DNA from 2 places in the Streptomyces sp. NPDC031670 genome. Region 2 is predicted to be linked to the other one. Evidence: riboswitches for the same ligand, from Rfam matches in the RefSeq annotation. Region 2 holds a riboswitch; the other holds the start of a gene.

Region 1 (7,787 bases), on a different contig from region 2:
CCTGTGGGCGACCAACTTCAACCTGTCGCTCAACGCCATCACCTGGTTCGTCCGGATCGCGTTCTTCGTCGGCCCGGTCGTCGCGTTCATCGTCACCAAGCGGATCTGCCTGGGCCTCCAGCGCCGGGACGCCGAGAAGGTGCTGCACGGTCGCGAGACCGGCATCATCAAGCGGCTGCCGCACGGTGAGTTCGTCGAGGTCCACGAGCCGCTCGACGCGGGCCAGCTGTACAAGCTCACCGCGCACGAGCAGACCCGCCCGGCCGAGCTGCCGGCGGCCGTCGACGAGAACGGTGTCAAGCGCAAGGTCTCCCGCATGGAGAAGCTGCGCGTGAAGCTCCACAAGGGCTACTTCGGCGAGCAGAGCCAGATCGCCAAGCCCACCGCCGAGGAGTACGAGGAGATCACCAGCGGCCACGGCCACCACTGATCCCCTCCCAGCGCACGCTGTACGCCACACAGCACGGGGCCCCGTCCACGCGATGGACGGGGCCCTCCGCCGTCCCCGGGGCTGGATAGGGTGGTCCACGATTCCCCTATCCGTCGGTGGACCCAGGAGCGGACCATGAACGTTGTGACCCCGGCAGGCGGCGACAGCGTGGCGGCCTACTCCTGGCCGGGCGTACTGGACGCACTGCTCAGCGGCACCGACCAGAGCGCCGAGGCGACGGCCTGGGCGATGGACTCGATCATGCGCGGCGAGGCTACCGACGCGCAGATCGCCGGGTTCGCGGTGGCCCTGCGGGCCAAGGGCGAGACGGTCGCCGAGATCACCGGCATGGTCCGCGCGATGTACGAGCACGCCAATCTGATCGAGGTGCCCGGCCGGACCGTCGACATCGTCGGCACCGGCGGCGACGGCGCCAAGACCGTCAACATCTCCACCATGTCCGCCATCGTGGTGGCGGGCACCGGCGCCAAGGTCGTCAAACACGGCAACCGGGCCGCGTCCTCCGCCAGCGGCGCCTCCGACGTCCTGGAGAAGCTCGGCGTCAACCTCGACCTCACCCCCCGGCAGGTGGTCCAGGTCGCCGAGGAGGCGGGCGTCACCTTCTGCTTCGCGGTCAAGTTCCACCCCGCCCTGCGGTACGTCGCCGCGGCCCGGCGCGAACTCGGCATCCGCACCACCTTCAACTTCCTCGGCCCGCTCACCAACCCCGCCCGGGTCATGGCCCAGGCCACCGGGGTCGCGGACGCCCGGATGGCGCCGATCGTGGCCGGGGTGCTCGCCGAGCGCGGCTCCTCGGCGCTGGTGTTCCGCGGCGACGACGGCATGGACGAGCTGACGACCACCGCGACCTCCCGGGTCTGGGTGGTACGGGACGGGGCAGTGCGCGAGGAGGCGTTCGACCCCAGGGACGTGGGCATCGGCCTGGTGCCGGTGGAGGCGCTGCGCGGAGCGGACGCCTCGTACAACGCGGACGCGGCCCGCCGGCTGCTGGCCGGGGAGACCGGGCCCGTACGGGACGCGGTGCTGCTCAACTCGGCGGCGGCGCTGGTCGCGCTGGACCCGGGCCCGGGCACCCTCGTGGAGCAGATCCGGGAGGGGATCGCCAGAGCGGCCGAGTCGGTGGACTCCGGGGCGGCGAGACGGGCCCTGGAGCGGTGGGTGGCGGCCAGCAACGCGTAGCCGCCGCCCGGGTGCGTGACGCGGGGCGCGGTCCGGATGCCGGACCGCGCCTTGCGCGTACGCCGACGTATGGCAGGATGCTTTCCAAGGTCATGAGTGACAGCGACTACGGCCCCGGCCCGCTGTCCGGCAACCCTCCGTCCGTGGCGGGGTGCCCCGGGTGAAGACCAGGCCGCAGGCAGCGAGGTCGGCGGCAAGCGCGGACCCCTGCGCACCCGTTCTCCGGGTGGCGCGCCCCTGGGGTCCTGGTCCTCAAGGGAGCAGTCTCGTGAGCAAGCGAATGCGATAGGGCCTTCGGCCCCTTCTTCTGTACACCTCCGTACGCCTTCTTCGCGTACGTCGAGGTCACCCCCCGTGCGTCCGGCGCCGCCGGTCGGTCCGCCGCGCCCCGGGGGCTCCACAGCCGATTCGCCTCGACCTGCCGGGAGATACCGCCATGTCCGCATACGCGTCCACGCCCACCGCCACGTCCGCCGTCACCTCCCCCTCGCTCTCGTCCCCGTCCGAGCGGCCCTGCTGCGCGGCGCCGCTGCCGGTGCTCGGCCGGGACGTCACCGTTCCGCTCGTCACCGGCGGCGAGGTGACGTACGCGGCCCTCGACTACGCGGCGAGCGCCCCCGCCCTCCAGCGGGTGTGGGACGACGTGGCCGCGTACGCCCCCTACTACGGCAGCGTGCACCGGGGCGCGGGCTACCTCTCGCAGCTCTCCACCGACCTGTTCGAGAACAGCCGGGCGACGGTGGCCGAGTTCCTCGACTGCCGCCCCGGCGACCAGGTGGTCTTCACCCGTTCGACGACGGACTCGCTGAACCTGCTGGCCCGGGTGCTCCCGGCCGACTGCCAGGTCTTCGTCTTCGAGACCGAGCACCACGCGTCGCTGCTGCCGTGGCGGGACGCGCGGGTCACGTACCTCGACGCGCCGCGCACGCCGCGGCAGGCGGTGGCGATCCTGGAGCGGGCGCTCGCCGACCGCGACCCCTACGGTCCGGCGCTGGTCTGCGTCACCGGTGCCTCCAACGTCACGGGTGAGCTGTGGCCGGTGAAGGAGCTGACGGCGGCGGCGCACGCGCACGGGGCGCGGATCGTGCTCGACGCGGCGCAGCTGGCGCCCCACCACCCCGTCTCCGTACGGGAGTCGGACGTCGACTGGATCGCCTTCTCCGGGCACAAGCTGTACGCGCCGTTCGGCTCGGGGGTGCTCGCCGGGCGCGCGGACTGGTTCCAGGAGGCCGAGCCGTACCTCGCGGGCGGCGGCGCCTCCCGTACGGTCGCGCGGCGCGCGGACGGCGGGGTGGACGTCGAGTGGCACACCACGGCCGCCCGCCACGAGGCCGGCTCCCCGAACGTGATCGGCGTGTACGCCATCGCGTCCGCCTGCAAGGCGCTGACGGAGGCGGGCTTCGACGCTCTGGTGGAGCGGGAGCGGCACCTGATCGCGAAGGTGCGGGAGGGGCTGGCGGCGGTGCCGGAGGTACGGGTGCTGTCCCTCTTCGGCCACGACGCGCCGAGGGTCGGGGTGATCTCGTTCGTCGTGGACGGCTGGAACAGCTCGCACTTCGCGGCGGCGCTGTCGGCGGAGTACGGGATCGGGGTGCGGGACGGCCTGTTCTGCGCGCACCCGCTGGTACGGACGCTGCTCGGCGGGGAGCCGCAGGAGCAGGGGGAGTGCGGGGCGCCCGAGGGCGAGCCGGGGGAGCGGTCCCTGAACGCGATCCGGGTCAGCTTCGGGGCGGGGACGCCGGATGAGCATGTGGAGCGGTTCGTGAGGGCGGTGCGGGAGTTGGTGGGGGAGGGGGCGAAGTGGTCGTACCAGGTGGAGGGGGGCCGCTGCGTCCCGGCAAAGTGACGTCCCCGGGGCTACGCCCCGGCCCCCTCTTTCGCCTGCGGACCGCGGAGGGTCGCTCGCGCAGTTCCCCGCGCCCCCAACTGCCCAGGGGCGCGGGGAACTGCGCGCTCAGCCACCCACCGGGCCGCACACGAACCCCGGGCCACGGCTGAGGCGAAATTCGGGTCGCCGCCCGCCCGAGGGCTACGCGTCGAGGCCGATCGCGAACGCCGCCTCCAGGTCGTGCTGGGAGTACGTCCGGAACGCCACATGCGTGTCCGTCACCTCCACGCCCGGGATCTTGCTGATCCGGCCGGGGATGATGTCCGCGAGGTCGTCGTGGCGGGCCACCCGGACCAGGGCGATCAAGTCGTAGGTGCCGGTCACCGAGTACACCTCGCTGACGTTCTCCAGCGACGCGATCGACTCCGCGATCTCGGGGATCCGGTCCACGCTGGTCTTGATGAGCACGATCGCGGTGATCACGGCTGGTTCTCTCCCTCGGTGGCGGCCGGCACGGAAGGCTTCGGCCGTTTCGGTCGTTTCACTCTAGCCGTCCGGCGGAACCGGACCCAGGCGTAGAGAAAGCCCAGGCCGAAGCCGACGAGATGGGCCAGGTAGGCCACTCCGGGCCCGGCCGGAGCGGCCCGTACGGCCAGCCACTGGAGCACGAACCAGAACACCAGCACCGGCGCCGCCGGGAAGCGCAGCGGCAGGAAGAAGAGGAACGGGAAGAGGCTGGTGACCCTGGCCCGGGGAAAGAGACAGAGGAAGGCGCCCAGGACGGCGGAGATCGCCCCGGACGCGCCCACCAGCGTCTGGTCGGAGGCCGCGTGCACCACCGCGTAGGCCAGCAGGGCGAGGTAGCCCGCGCCGAGGTAGAAGAGCGCGAAGCCGGTCCTGCCCATGCGCTCCTCGGCCATCGCACCGAAGACGTGGAGGAAGAGCATGTTCCCCAGCAGGTGCAGCCAGTTGCCGTGCACGAAGAGCGCGGTGAGGGGGGTGAGGAGCGCGCCGGGGTCACCGGCCGTGAGTTCGTTCGGGACGACACCCCACCGGGCGAAATACGTGCTCTGGGCGGCGAGCAGCGCGTCACCGGTCCCGTAGGAGGGGTTGAGGCCCGAGACGGGGCTGACGAGGAAGACCAGGCAGCAGGTCGCCAGCACGGCGTAGGTGACCACGGGGCCCCGCACCACCGCCGCCCGTACGGCGCTCGGCTTGATCATGAACAGAGCATGGCGTACCGGGACCGAACGGTACAGACCGCCTCGCCGTGCCGGGGGATACCCGGTAGGCCGTAGGGTTACGGGCAGTACATCCGCAGTTCGACGGCGCACCGCGAGATCCCCGACCACATCTTCGACACGAAACCGTGGAAATCCGTGGAAAATCCGTGGAAAGAGGACAGCACCCCATGACGAGCGTTCCCCAGCCCACCGCCACCACGCGGTGGCGCTGCACCCTCTGCGGCAATCTGACCCGCTTCGACGTCACCCGTTCGTCCAAGGTCGTCGAGTACGTCCATCTGGACCTCGCCGGAGAGCCGAAGGTCGAGGAACGCGAGGTGGTCAGTGAGACCATCGAGTCGGTGCGCTGCCGCTGGTGCAACGCGGTGGACCAGATCGAACTGGTGGACAGGCCGGGCGCCGGCTCCGAGTGAGCCGCCCCGGTGAGTGACGGACGACAGTTGAGGTGACGGATCGTGGAGCATGCAAGCGGTGCCGAACCGGCCGGTGCGGCCGGTGACGGCCCCGCCGAGGTGCTCGACCGACCGCTTCCCGAAGGGGTGCGGCGCAGGGTCGTCGCGCTGGTCTCGGACGCCTTCGGCGGGCTGACCGTCGCCGAACTGCCGTCGCAGTTGCGGCAGTACGCCCGTTTCACCCCGACTCGTCGTGCCAAGTTCGCCGGCAACGCCATGGCCGCGGCCCTGGAGTCCGACCCGGTCTTCCGGCAGCGGATCGGGGAGCGGTTCAAGGAGGGGCAGCCGGAGCTGGCGGGCGCGCTGGAGTCCGGCGCGCCGCCCGCGGCGGCCGACCCCGTGGACGTCGCCGCCGCCGCGTACGTCCTGCGCCCCACCGGCTGGGTGAAGCTGGTCGCGGCGGCCGGCGAGGAGGCCCAGCGGGCGGACGCCGAGCGCGCCGACGAGGAGGGCCGGCGCGAGCTGGAGCGGCTGCGCGGCGAGCTCGCCGAGGCGCACGAGCGGCTGCGCACCGAGCAGGAGGAGCTCCGCGCCGACCTGGCCGCGGCCCGCAAGGAGGCCGAGGCGCTCCAGCGCAAGCTGCGCAGCGCGCTCAGCGACGTCAAGCGCGGCGAGGCCGCCCTGCGCAAGGTCACCGGGGAGATCGACGGCATCAGAGCGGAGGCGGCGGCCCGGGTGGCCGCCGCCGAGAGCGAGTCGCGGCGGATCAGGACCCGGCTCACCGAGGCCGAGGCGTCCGCCGAGGCGAGCCGCCGCGCGGTGCGCGAGGGCCGCTCGATCGAGGACATGCGGCTGCGGCTGCTGCTCGACACGGTCCTGGACGCCGCCTCCGGGCTGCGGCGCGAACTCGCCCTGCCCCCGGCCTCGGTGCGGCCCGCCGATACCGTGGAAGCGGTCGAACCGGGGCAGATGACCCCGAAGGACATCGCTGCCCGCGCGCTCTCCGAGACCGATCCGGCGCTTCTGGACCAACTGCTCGCGCTGCCCCAGGTGCATCTGGTGGTGGACGGCTACAACGTCACCAAGACCGGCTATCCGACGATGCCGCTGGAGAAGCAGCGGCTGCGGCTGCTCGGCGGTCTCTCCGTGCTCGCTGCGCAGACCGGCGCCGAGGTGACCTGCGTCTTCGACGGCGCCGAGCTGGCCGCGCCGGTGCTGCTGGCGCCTCCCCGCGGGGTACGGGTGCTCTTCTCCAAGGCCGGGGTGACCGCCGACGAGCTGATCCGCCAGCTGGTCCGGGCGGAGCCGTCCGGGCGGCCGGTGGTGGTCGTCTCGACCGACCGTGAGGTGGCCGACGGAGTGGCCAAGGCCGGAGCGCGTCCGGTTGCGTCCGTCATGCTCCTGAAGCGGCTTTCGCGCGTCTAGCAACTCCTGCGTTCAATGCCCGAATTCGGGTGATCAGTTCCCAGCGCTCTGTCAAGTGCCCACTACTACGGGTGGGATGACTGTAAAGAATCCTCCTTTCGACCGAGTTTTTTCCCATCAGGATTTGAACTGATCACAGGGAGGTCACTAGGGTCGGCTCGAACCTTCACGCGGTTGATCACTCGTCCGGGTGGCCGTGGAGGTACCGCCGAGTCCTTCGCTGTTCGGCGCTGAGGAAGAAGGAGCTCGCCTTCGTGGCGTCCCACCGTCGACCCAAGCCTGCGAGCCGCACCCGCGTGACCGTGCTCACCGCAACCGCCGCCGCAGCCGTCGCTCTCACGTCCCAGGCCGCGCACGCGGACCCGAAGCCGTCGAAGAGCGAAGTGAAGTCCAAGGTCGACAAGCTCTACGACGAGGCCGAGCAGGCCACCGAGAAGTACAACGGCGCCAAGGAGAAGCAGGACCAGCTGGAGAAGCAGGTCGGCGCGCTCCAGGACAAGGTGGCCCGCGGCCAGGACGAGCTCAACAAGCTCCGTGACGGCCTCGGTTCGATGGCCTCGGCGCAGTACCGCTCGGGCGGCATCGACCCCTCGGTCCAGCTCTTCCTCTCCGCCAACCCGGACGACTTCCTGGACAAGGCGTCCTCGCTGGACCAGTTGAGCGCCAAGCAGACCGAGGCGCTCCAGAAGATCCAGGAGAAGCAGCGCAGCCTGGCGCAGCAGCGCAAGGAGGCCCAGGACAAGCTGAAGGACCTCGCGGACACCCGCAAGGAGCTCGGCAGCAAGAAGGCCGAGACCCAGTCCAAGCTGGCCGCCGCGCAGAAGCTCCTCAACTCGCTGACCGCCGCCGAGAAGGCGTCGCTCGCCTCCGACGACGCACGCGCCAACCGCGCCAACGAGCGCGTCGACCTCGGCCACGAGGCCCCCGCCTCCGGCCGCGGCGCCGCGGCCCTCGCCGCCGCCCAGACGCAGATAGGCAAGCCGTACGTGTACGGCGCCACCGGCACCGCCTCGTTCGACTGCTCCGGACTCACCTCCTGGGCCTACCGCCAGGCGGGCATCTCCATCCCGCGCACCTCGCAGGCCCAGGCCGGCGCGGGCACCCAGATCGGCCGCAGCCAGCTCAAGCCCGGCGACCTGGTGCTCTTCTACGGCGACCTGCACCACGTCGGCCTGTACGCGGGCAACGGCCAGGTGCTGCACGCCCCGAAGCCGGGAGCCGTCGTCCGCTACGAGGCGATGGACAACATGCCGTTCCAGTTCGGCGTC
Region 2 (7,787 bases):
GGCGACCCCGGCCGCCCGGGCGCTCTCGCCGAGGTGCTCCTCGCCGTACGACCGCAGCTCGGCGGCGAAGTCGAGGATGCCCGCGACGACGGCCTCGGGGCCGCGCTCGCGGCCGGTGGGCCTGCGCGCCTCGTACAGCAGGCCGCCGTCCACCCCGATGAGGGCGGCTTTCATCCCGGTGCCGCCCACATCCAGGGCGATGACGTGTCTCACGGGAGACAGTCTCGCGCGTTCACCCATGAAAGGTCTAGTCCACTCACCGGGTGGCGGGGTAAGCGTTTTCCCAAGTGCCGCCGGGCATACGGCCGTACGGGTGGGGCATCAGGGGGAGAAGTTGTGGAAGTGATATCCAACTGGTGTAGACCTCAGCCCCGGCTGCGAGGGAAGATCGCAGCTCATGTAGACAGGACGTTGCGAACAGGACGTTCACGGGGGACCGACTGGCGAACAACGAGGGTGGGACAGAGCACGTGCAGCGGCGCTTCTTGGGTCTGACGGCGGCGGTGGCCGCACTCGGCATGACGGCGGGCCTCGCCGGCTGCGGCAGCGACAGCGGCTCCGGCAGCGTCACCCTCAAGCTGGTGGCCGCCGACTACGACATCGCGGGCGGCAGCAGCACCAAGGCGTACTGGCACGACGTCGTCAGCGACTTCGAGAAGAAGAACCCCCGTATCAAGGTCGAGGTCACCGTCCTGTCCTGGGACGTCGTCGACGCCAAGGTCGCGGAGATGGTGAAGGCGGGCAAGGCCCCAGACATCGCGCAGATCGGCGCCTACTCCGACTACGCCGCCGGCGGCAAGCTCTACTCCGTCGACCAGCTGCTCTCCATCCCCGTCCAGGCGAACTTCCTGGCGCCGCTGGCCGACGCGGGCGAGATGAAGCGTGTCCAGTACGGCATCCCGTTCGTGGCCTCCACCCGGCTGCTCTTCTACAACCAGACGCTCTTCGACAAGGCGCACATCAAGCCGCCGCAGACCTGGGCGCAGCTGGCGTCCGACGCGAAGGCGCTGAAGGCCAAGGGGGTGAAGACCCCGTTCGCGCTGCCGCTGGGCAGCGAGGAGGCCCAGGCCGAGACGATGATGTGGATGCTGAGCGGCGGTGGCGGTTACGTCAACCAGATCTCCGGCTACGACCTCGACTCGCCGGAGAACATCAAGACCTTCAACTGGCTGAAGAAGAACCTCGTCGAGGAGGGCCTCACCGGGCCCGTCGCGCCCGGGAAGCTGAACCGGCAGGCGGCCTTCGACGCGTTCGCCAAGGGCGAGGTCGGCATGCTCAACGGCCACCCCTCGCTGATGGAGCAGGCCCGCAAGAAGGGCGTGAAGTTCGGCATGGTCCCGCTGCCCGGCACCGAGGGCAAGGCCAAGGCGTCGATGGGCGTGGCCGACTGGATCATGGGCTTCAAGCAGAACGGCCACCGCGAGGAGATCGGCGAGTTCCTCGACTTCGCGTTCAACGACCAGAACGTGCTGGCGTTCGCGGACAAGTACGACCTGCTGCCCGCGACCCGTACGGCGTCGCAGGCCATGCAGAACGACGGCAAGCACCCGGAGCTCAAGGAGTTCCTGACCGCGCTGCCCACCTCCGAGCTGCCGCCGGTCGGCAAGACCTCCTGGCCGAAGGTCAGCGAGACGATCAAGAAGCGGATCGGCGGGGCGGTCTCGCCCGAGGGTGACCCCCGGTCGGTGCTCGAAGGCATCGCGAAGGTCGCCACCGAGGCCGAGAACGCGGAGTAGGTCCGGGCGCCGCGGGGGGCGGTCCGGCCGCGATACGTTGGCTTGTATGACCGACGACGACCTCAGTGAGCGCGCTCGGGCCGTGCTGGCCATCGAGCGGCGGTCCTGGGCCGGGCCCGGCGCCAAGGAGCGGGCCGTGCGCGAGCGGCTGGGGATCTCGCCGACGCACTACTACCAGCTCCTCAACGCCCTGCTCGACGACGAGCGGGCGCTCGCCCACGACCCGGTCACCGTGAACCGGCTGCGCCGGGTACGCGAGACGCAGCGCGAACGCCGGGACTGACCGGGGCTTTTCCCCACCCCGGCATGGCTGTGATCCGCCCCGCGCCGTTAGGGTCGTGCCATGGGCAGCCACACGCATCCTTTGCCGACTCCTGCCACGTCCGCCGGGCGCGAGGCGCTGGCCGCGATCCTGGCCGCACCCGAGCGGGCCGTGATCGCGCTCGACTTCGACGGGACGCTCGCGGAGATCGTCGCCGACCCCGAACAGGCCAGGGCGCACCCCGGCGCGGTGCCCGCGCTGGCGGCGCTCGCCCCGAAGGTCGCCTCCGTCGCCGTGATCACCGGTCGCCCCGCCGGGGTCGCCGTACGGTACGGGGGGTTCGCGGGCGTCCCCGGTCTGGAGCACCTGGTGGTGCTGGGCCACTACGGCGCCGAGCGCTGGGACGCCGTGACCGGGACGGTCCACGCGCCCGCGCCGCACCCCGGCGTCACCGCCGCCCGCGCCGAGCTGCCGGGGGTCCTGGACGCGCACGGGGCCTGGCGGGGCACCTGGATCGAGGAGAAGGGGCAGGCGGTCGCGGTCCACACCCGGCGCGCCTCGGACCCGCAGGCCGCGTACGCCGCCCTGCACGACCCGCTCGCCGCCCTCGCCGCCCGGCACGGCCTGATCCTGGAGCCCGGCCGGCTGGTCCTGGAGCTGCGGCCCCCGGGGATGGACAAGGGGGTGGCGCTGGCGGAGTACCTGCGCGAGGTCGGCGCGGGGTCCGTGGTGTACGCGGGGGACGACCTCGGTGACCTGCCCGCGTTCGGGGCGGTCGAGAAGCTGCGCTCGGACGGGGTGCCGGGGCTGCTGGTGTGCAGCGGGGCGGGGGAGGTGCCGGAGCTCGCGGAGCGGGCGGATGTGCGGGTGCCGGGGCCGGCGTCGGTGGTGGAGTTCCTGTCGGCGCTGGCCGACCGCCTGTAGGAGCCCCCACCCCACCCCTTCCCGAAAGCCTCCGGCGGATGCCGGTCGCCTGTGGACCGTGGGCGGCTGGTCGCGCCCACGCGGCGGAGCCGCACGTCGACACGGCCCCGCGCCCCTAACCGCCTGGGGGCGCGGGGAACTGCGCGAGCGACCCAGCACGGTCCGCGGACGAAATCAGCGCCGCAGTTCCTCCAGCTGCTCCAGGAACCACCGCTGCGGCGGCAACGCGGTCGCCGCAGCCGCCAGCCGCTTCGTGCGCGCGGCCCGCTCCTCCGGTCCCATGGACAGCGCCTCGTGCAGCGCGGTCGCCGTCCCCGACACGTCGTACGGGTTCACCACCACCGCGTCCTCGCCCAGCTCCTCGTACGCCCCCGCCTCCCGCGACAGCACCAGCGCGCACCCGGAGTCCGAGACCACCGGCACTTCCTTGGCGACCAGGTTCATGCCGTCCCGGATCGGGTTGACCAGCGCCACGTCGGCCAGCCGGTATGCCGCCAGGGACCGGGCGAAGTCGTCCTTGACGTGCAGGACCACCGGGGTCCAGCCGTCCGTCCCGTACGCGGAGTTGATCGAGGCGGCCACCCGGGACACCTCCTCGGTGTACTTCCGGTACACCGGCAGGTCCTGTCGCGACGGATAGGCGAAGGCGACGTGCACCACCCGCTCGCGCCACTCGGGGTGCTCCTCCAGGAGCTGCCGGTACGCCAGCAGCCCGCGCACGATGTTCTTCGACAGCTCCGTGCGGTCGACCCGGACGATCGTGCGGCGGCCCGCGCCGATCTCCTCCCGCAGCGCGGCCATCCGCTCCTCGACGTCGCTCTCGTGCGAGCGGCGCCGCAGGAACTCGGCGTCCGTGCCGAGCCCGTGCACCCCGATCCGGGTGGTGCCCGTACCGCCGACGACGTCCTCGCAGCAGCGGGTGAACGCGTCCGCCCAGCGCCGGGTCAGGAAGCCGAGCCGGTCCGCGCCGAGCATCCCCTTCAGGAGCTGCGCGGCCACGTCGTCCGGGAGCATCCGGAAGTACTCGGGCGGCGCCCACGGGGTGTGCGAGAAGTGGCCGATGCGCAGGTCGGGGCGGAGTTCGCGGAGCATGCCGGGGACCAGCGCCAGGTGGTAGTCCTGGACGACCACGGCCGCCCCGTCCGCCGCCTCGTCCGCCAGGGCCCGCGCGAAGGCCCGGTTGTACGTCTCGTACGCACCCCACTGGCGCCGGAACTCCGCGTCGAAGGCGGGCTCAAGGGGCGTCTGGTAGAGCATGTGGTGGACGAACCACAGCACCGAGTTGGCGATGCCGTTGTAGGCGTCGGTGTGCACGGACGCGTCGATGTCGAGCATCCGCACACCGGGCTCGCCCACCCCGCGCCGCACCGCCTCCCGGTCGCCGTCGCCGAGCGCGGAGCACACCCACAGGGTGTCCGCCTCGGCGCCGATGGCGGAGAGGCCCGAGACCAGGCCGCCGCCGCCGCGGCGGGGTGTGAGTGTTCCGTCGGGGTCGAGGGTGTACGAGACCGGGCCGCGGTTGGACGCGACGAGGATCTGGGCAGCACGCGCGGAGACCATGGAGACGAACCTAGCCCGAAGCGGAATGCCTCAAACGTGCGAACCGTGTCACGGAACCCGACGGTCATGCTCGTTTACGCCGCGCGATGCACCGCGTACTCCGAGATTTCGCGCATGGGCGGCCGTTCCTCGGTGTCCACCGCGTACGTGCGCGGTACGAAGCCCTCCTCGGCCCGCTCGAACTGGGTCAGCGAGGGCCGCACCAAGTGGGCCCGGGACAGCCGCAGTTGGGCCGTGCGGTAGATCGCGGCGGCCATCCGGCCGAGCGCCTGCCCGTCCTGGTGGCGGTGTCTGCGCACGCCCACGTCGACCTGGGCCAGCGCGTCGAGACCCACGGTGTGCAGCGCGTCGACGAGCAGCCCCAGCTCCACTCCGTAACCGACGGGGAAGGGCAGCCGCTCCAGCAGGGAGCGCCGGGCCGCGTACTCGCCGCCCAGCGGCTGGACGAACCCGGCCAGCTGGGGCCAGTGCAGATTGAGCAGCGGGCGGGCCACCAGTTCGGTGACGCGACCGCCCTGACCTGGGGAGTCGCCGAACGGGCGGTCGTACATCGCCTTGACGAGGTCGACGTCCGGATCGGTCAGGAGCGGGCCGACGATCCCGGAGACGAAGCCGGGGTCGAAGTCCTTCAGGTCCGCGTCGATGAAGCAGACGATGTCACCCGTGGTGACCAGCAGGGAGCGCCACAGGACCTCGCCCTTGCCGGGCAGCGCCGGTATCCGGGGCAGGATCGCGTCCCGGTGCACTACCCGGGCGCCCGCGGCGGACGCGACCTCGGCCGTACGGTCGGTGGAGCCGGAGTCGACCACCACCAGCTCGTCCACCAGCGGCACGGCGACGGTCATCAGCTCGCGCCGGATCGCGGTCACGATCTGCCCGACCGTGGCCTCCTCGTCCAGCGCCGGCAGGACCACGCTGACCGTGGTGCCGGTGCGGCGCTTGGCGGCCGTGATCGCGTCCAGCGGGCGGTCGGCCGCCGACCAGGAACGCCTGCTCAGCCAGCGCTCCACCTCTTCCAGCACGATCGGTGACCCCTCTGTGAGTGACGGTGTGCGGGACGGCTCGGGTGCCGTCTGTGATCCATCTCGCGGTTCGGACGACTATCTCAACCGTCCGCGCCTTCGGTTACAGTCTTGAACAACGCGGACGGCCGTCGCATGTCGGGGTCGCCACGCGGACAAATGCCCGGGTCATGGACCCGGTGCCACAGCGCTCATCCAGAGGGACTGAGGGAACGGCCCGTTGAAGTCCCGGCAACCCTCCTGCCGACCGCGAGGTCACGGTGGGGAAGGTGCCAATTCCGTCTCATGGCGAAACGCGCCATGGGGAAGATGAGGAGAAAGGGCCTCGCCATCATGGCTGTGCACACCGCCGACGTAGCTGCCGCCACGGACGCCAACGCGGACGCCACCACCGTAAACGCCACCACCTCAGTGGATCTCGGTCCCGCCGTCGCGCTTTCCTGCCGGGAATGCGGCGAGCGGTTCGACCTCGGCCCCATCTTCGCCTGCGCCCTGTGTTTCGGGCCGCTCGAAGTCGCGTACGACCTTCCGACTGGTGATCCCGAGGCGCTCCGCAAGCGGATCGAAGCGGGCCCCGACAACATCTGGCGCTATGCGCCCCTGCTGCCTGTTCCGGCCAATGTGGCTGAAAAGCCCAACCTGAATCCGGGATTCACCAAGCTCGTCAAGGCCGACAACCTCGCCCGCGAACTCGGCGTCACCGGTGGTCTCTACGTCAAGGACGACTCCGGCAACCCGACGCACTCCTTCAAGGACCGCGTCGTCGCCATCGCCGTCGAGGCCGCCCGCGCCTTCGGCTTCACCACGCTCTCCTGCTCCTCCACCGGCAACCTCGCGGGCGCGGTGGGCGCCGCCGCCGCCCGCGCCGGGCTGCGCTCCTGCGTCTTCATCCCGCACGACCTGGAGCAGGGCAAGGTCGTCATGGCCGCGGTGTACGGCGGCGAGCTGGTCGGCATCGAGGGCAACTACGACGACGTCAACCGCTTCTGCTCGGAGCTCATCGGCGACCCGCTCGGCGAGGGCTGGGGCTTCGTCAACGTGAACCTGCGCCCGTACTACGGCGAGGGCTCCAAGACGCTGGCGTACGAGATCTGCGAGCAGCTCGGCTGGCGGCTGCCCGACCAGCTCGTCGTCCCGATCGCCTCCGGCTCCCAGCTCACGAAGATCGACAAGGGGCTCCAGGAGCTGATCCGGCTGGGGCTCGTCGAGGACCGGCCGTACAAGATCTTCGGCGCCCAGGCCGAGGGCTGCTCCCCGGTCTCCACCGCCTTCAAGGCGGGCCACGACGTGGTCCGCCCGCAGAAGCCGGACACGATCGCCAAGTCCCTGGCCATCGGCAACCCGGCGGACGGTCCGTACGTCCTGGACATCGCCCGGCGCACCGGCGGCGCGGTGGAGGACGTCGACGACGCGCAGATCGTGGACGCGATCAAGCTGCTGGCCCGGACCGAGGGCATCTTCGCCGAGACGGCGGGCGGTGTGACGGTCGGTGTCACCCGCAAGCTCATCGAGGACGGGCTTCTGGACCCGGCCCTGACTACTGTCGTCCTCAACACGGGCGACGGCCTCAAGACCCTGGACGCGGTGGCGCCGACCACCGGCCCGACCGCGACCATCCGCCCGAGCCTGGACGCGTTCCGCGACGCCGGCCTGGCCGGCTGACCCACCAGCTCCCAGACGGAAGGCAGGAAGCCCCATGAGCGTCAACGTCCGCATCCCCACCATCCTCCGTACGTACACCGGCGGGCGGGCCGAGGTCGCGGCCGAGGGTGCCACCCTCGCCGAGGTCATCGCCGACCTGGAGAAGAACCACACCGGGATCGCCGCCCGGGTCCTGGACGACCAGGGCAAGCTGCGCCGGTTCGTCAACGTGTACGTCAACGACGACGACGTCCGCTTCGAGCAGGGGCTTCAGACGGCCACGCCGGACGGCGCCGGAATCTCGATCATTCCGGCCGTCGCGGGCGGCTGCTGACCTACGCGCTGTTACCTGAATTGCCCCCTCCGCAAGCTAAGCGGAGGGGGCAATTCAGTGTGGTTGAGCGCGGTACAGTGGGGAAGTCCCCTTCGTTGCGCATGCCACGTGCATATGAGAACGCGACGAACCGGCGTCGAGATGCAGTCAAAGTGTTCGAGCATATTGCTCCTTAAGTGCGCTTTGCCCGGCCCGACTTGCCCCGTAATGCTGGAATAGGCGGCATTCCGCTCCCGGCCCCTGCCTGGAATTCTCGTCCGATTGACCTGTTGCAGAGGGCAGTTGGGCAGATACATTCAGCCGCGGTC

Evidence for each region. Region 2 has a riboswitch for S-adenosylmethionine ahead of thrC (threonine synthase). Riboswitches for the same ligand answer to the same signal wherever they lie in the genome.
Region 1: it holds a riboswitch for S-adenosylmethionine, as region 2 does, so the genes downstream of both, ACZ5ID_RS15040 (aminotransferase class V-fold PLP-dependent enzyme) here and thrC (threonine synthase) in region 2, are expected to answer to the same signal.

Annotation. Positions count from the first base shown of each region.
Region 1 is NZ_JBVILC010000006.1:376,273-384,059, reverse strand. It holds gene qcrB (cytochrome bc1 complex cytochrome b subunit) at 1-430, shown strand, start outside; gene trpD (anthranilate phosphoribosyltransferase) at 566-1,630, shown strand; SAM riboswitch class IV at 1,719-1,836, shown strand; gene ACZ5ID_RS15040 (aminotransferase class V-fold PLP-dependent enzyme) at 2,067-3,476, shown strand; gene ACZ5ID_RS15035 (Lrp/AsnC family transcriptional regulator) at 3,660-3,941, opposite strand; gene ACZ5ID_RS15030 (rhomboid family intramembrane serine protease) at 3,938-4,681, opposite strand; gene ACZ5ID_RS15025 (hypothetical protein) at 4,870-5,115, shown strand; gene ACZ5ID_RS15020 (NYN domain-containing protein) at 5,158-6,519, shown strand; gene ACZ5ID_RS15015 (C40 family peptidase) at 6,774-7,787, shown strand, end outside.
Region 2 is NZ_JBVILC010000002.1:167,592-175,378, reverse strand. It holds gene ACZ5ID_RS04800 (ROK family protein) at 1-213, opposite strand, end outside; gene ACZ5ID_RS04795 (extracellular solute-binding protein) at 519-1,736, shown strand; gene ACZ5ID_RS04790 (DUF3263 domain-containing protein) at 1,783-2,019, shown strand; gene otsB (trehalose-phosphatase) at 2,080-2,922, shown strand; gene ACZ5ID_RS04780 (alpha,alpha-trehalose-phosphate synthase (UDP-forming)) at 3,097-4,482, opposite strand; gene ACZ5ID_RS04775 (glucosyl-3-phosphoglycerate synthase) at 4,557-5,504, opposite strand; SAM riboswitch class I at 5,693-5,820, shown strand; gene thrC (threonine synthase) at 5,814-7,166, shown strand; gene ACZ5ID_RS04765 (MoaD/ThiS family protein) at 7,201-7,479, shown strand.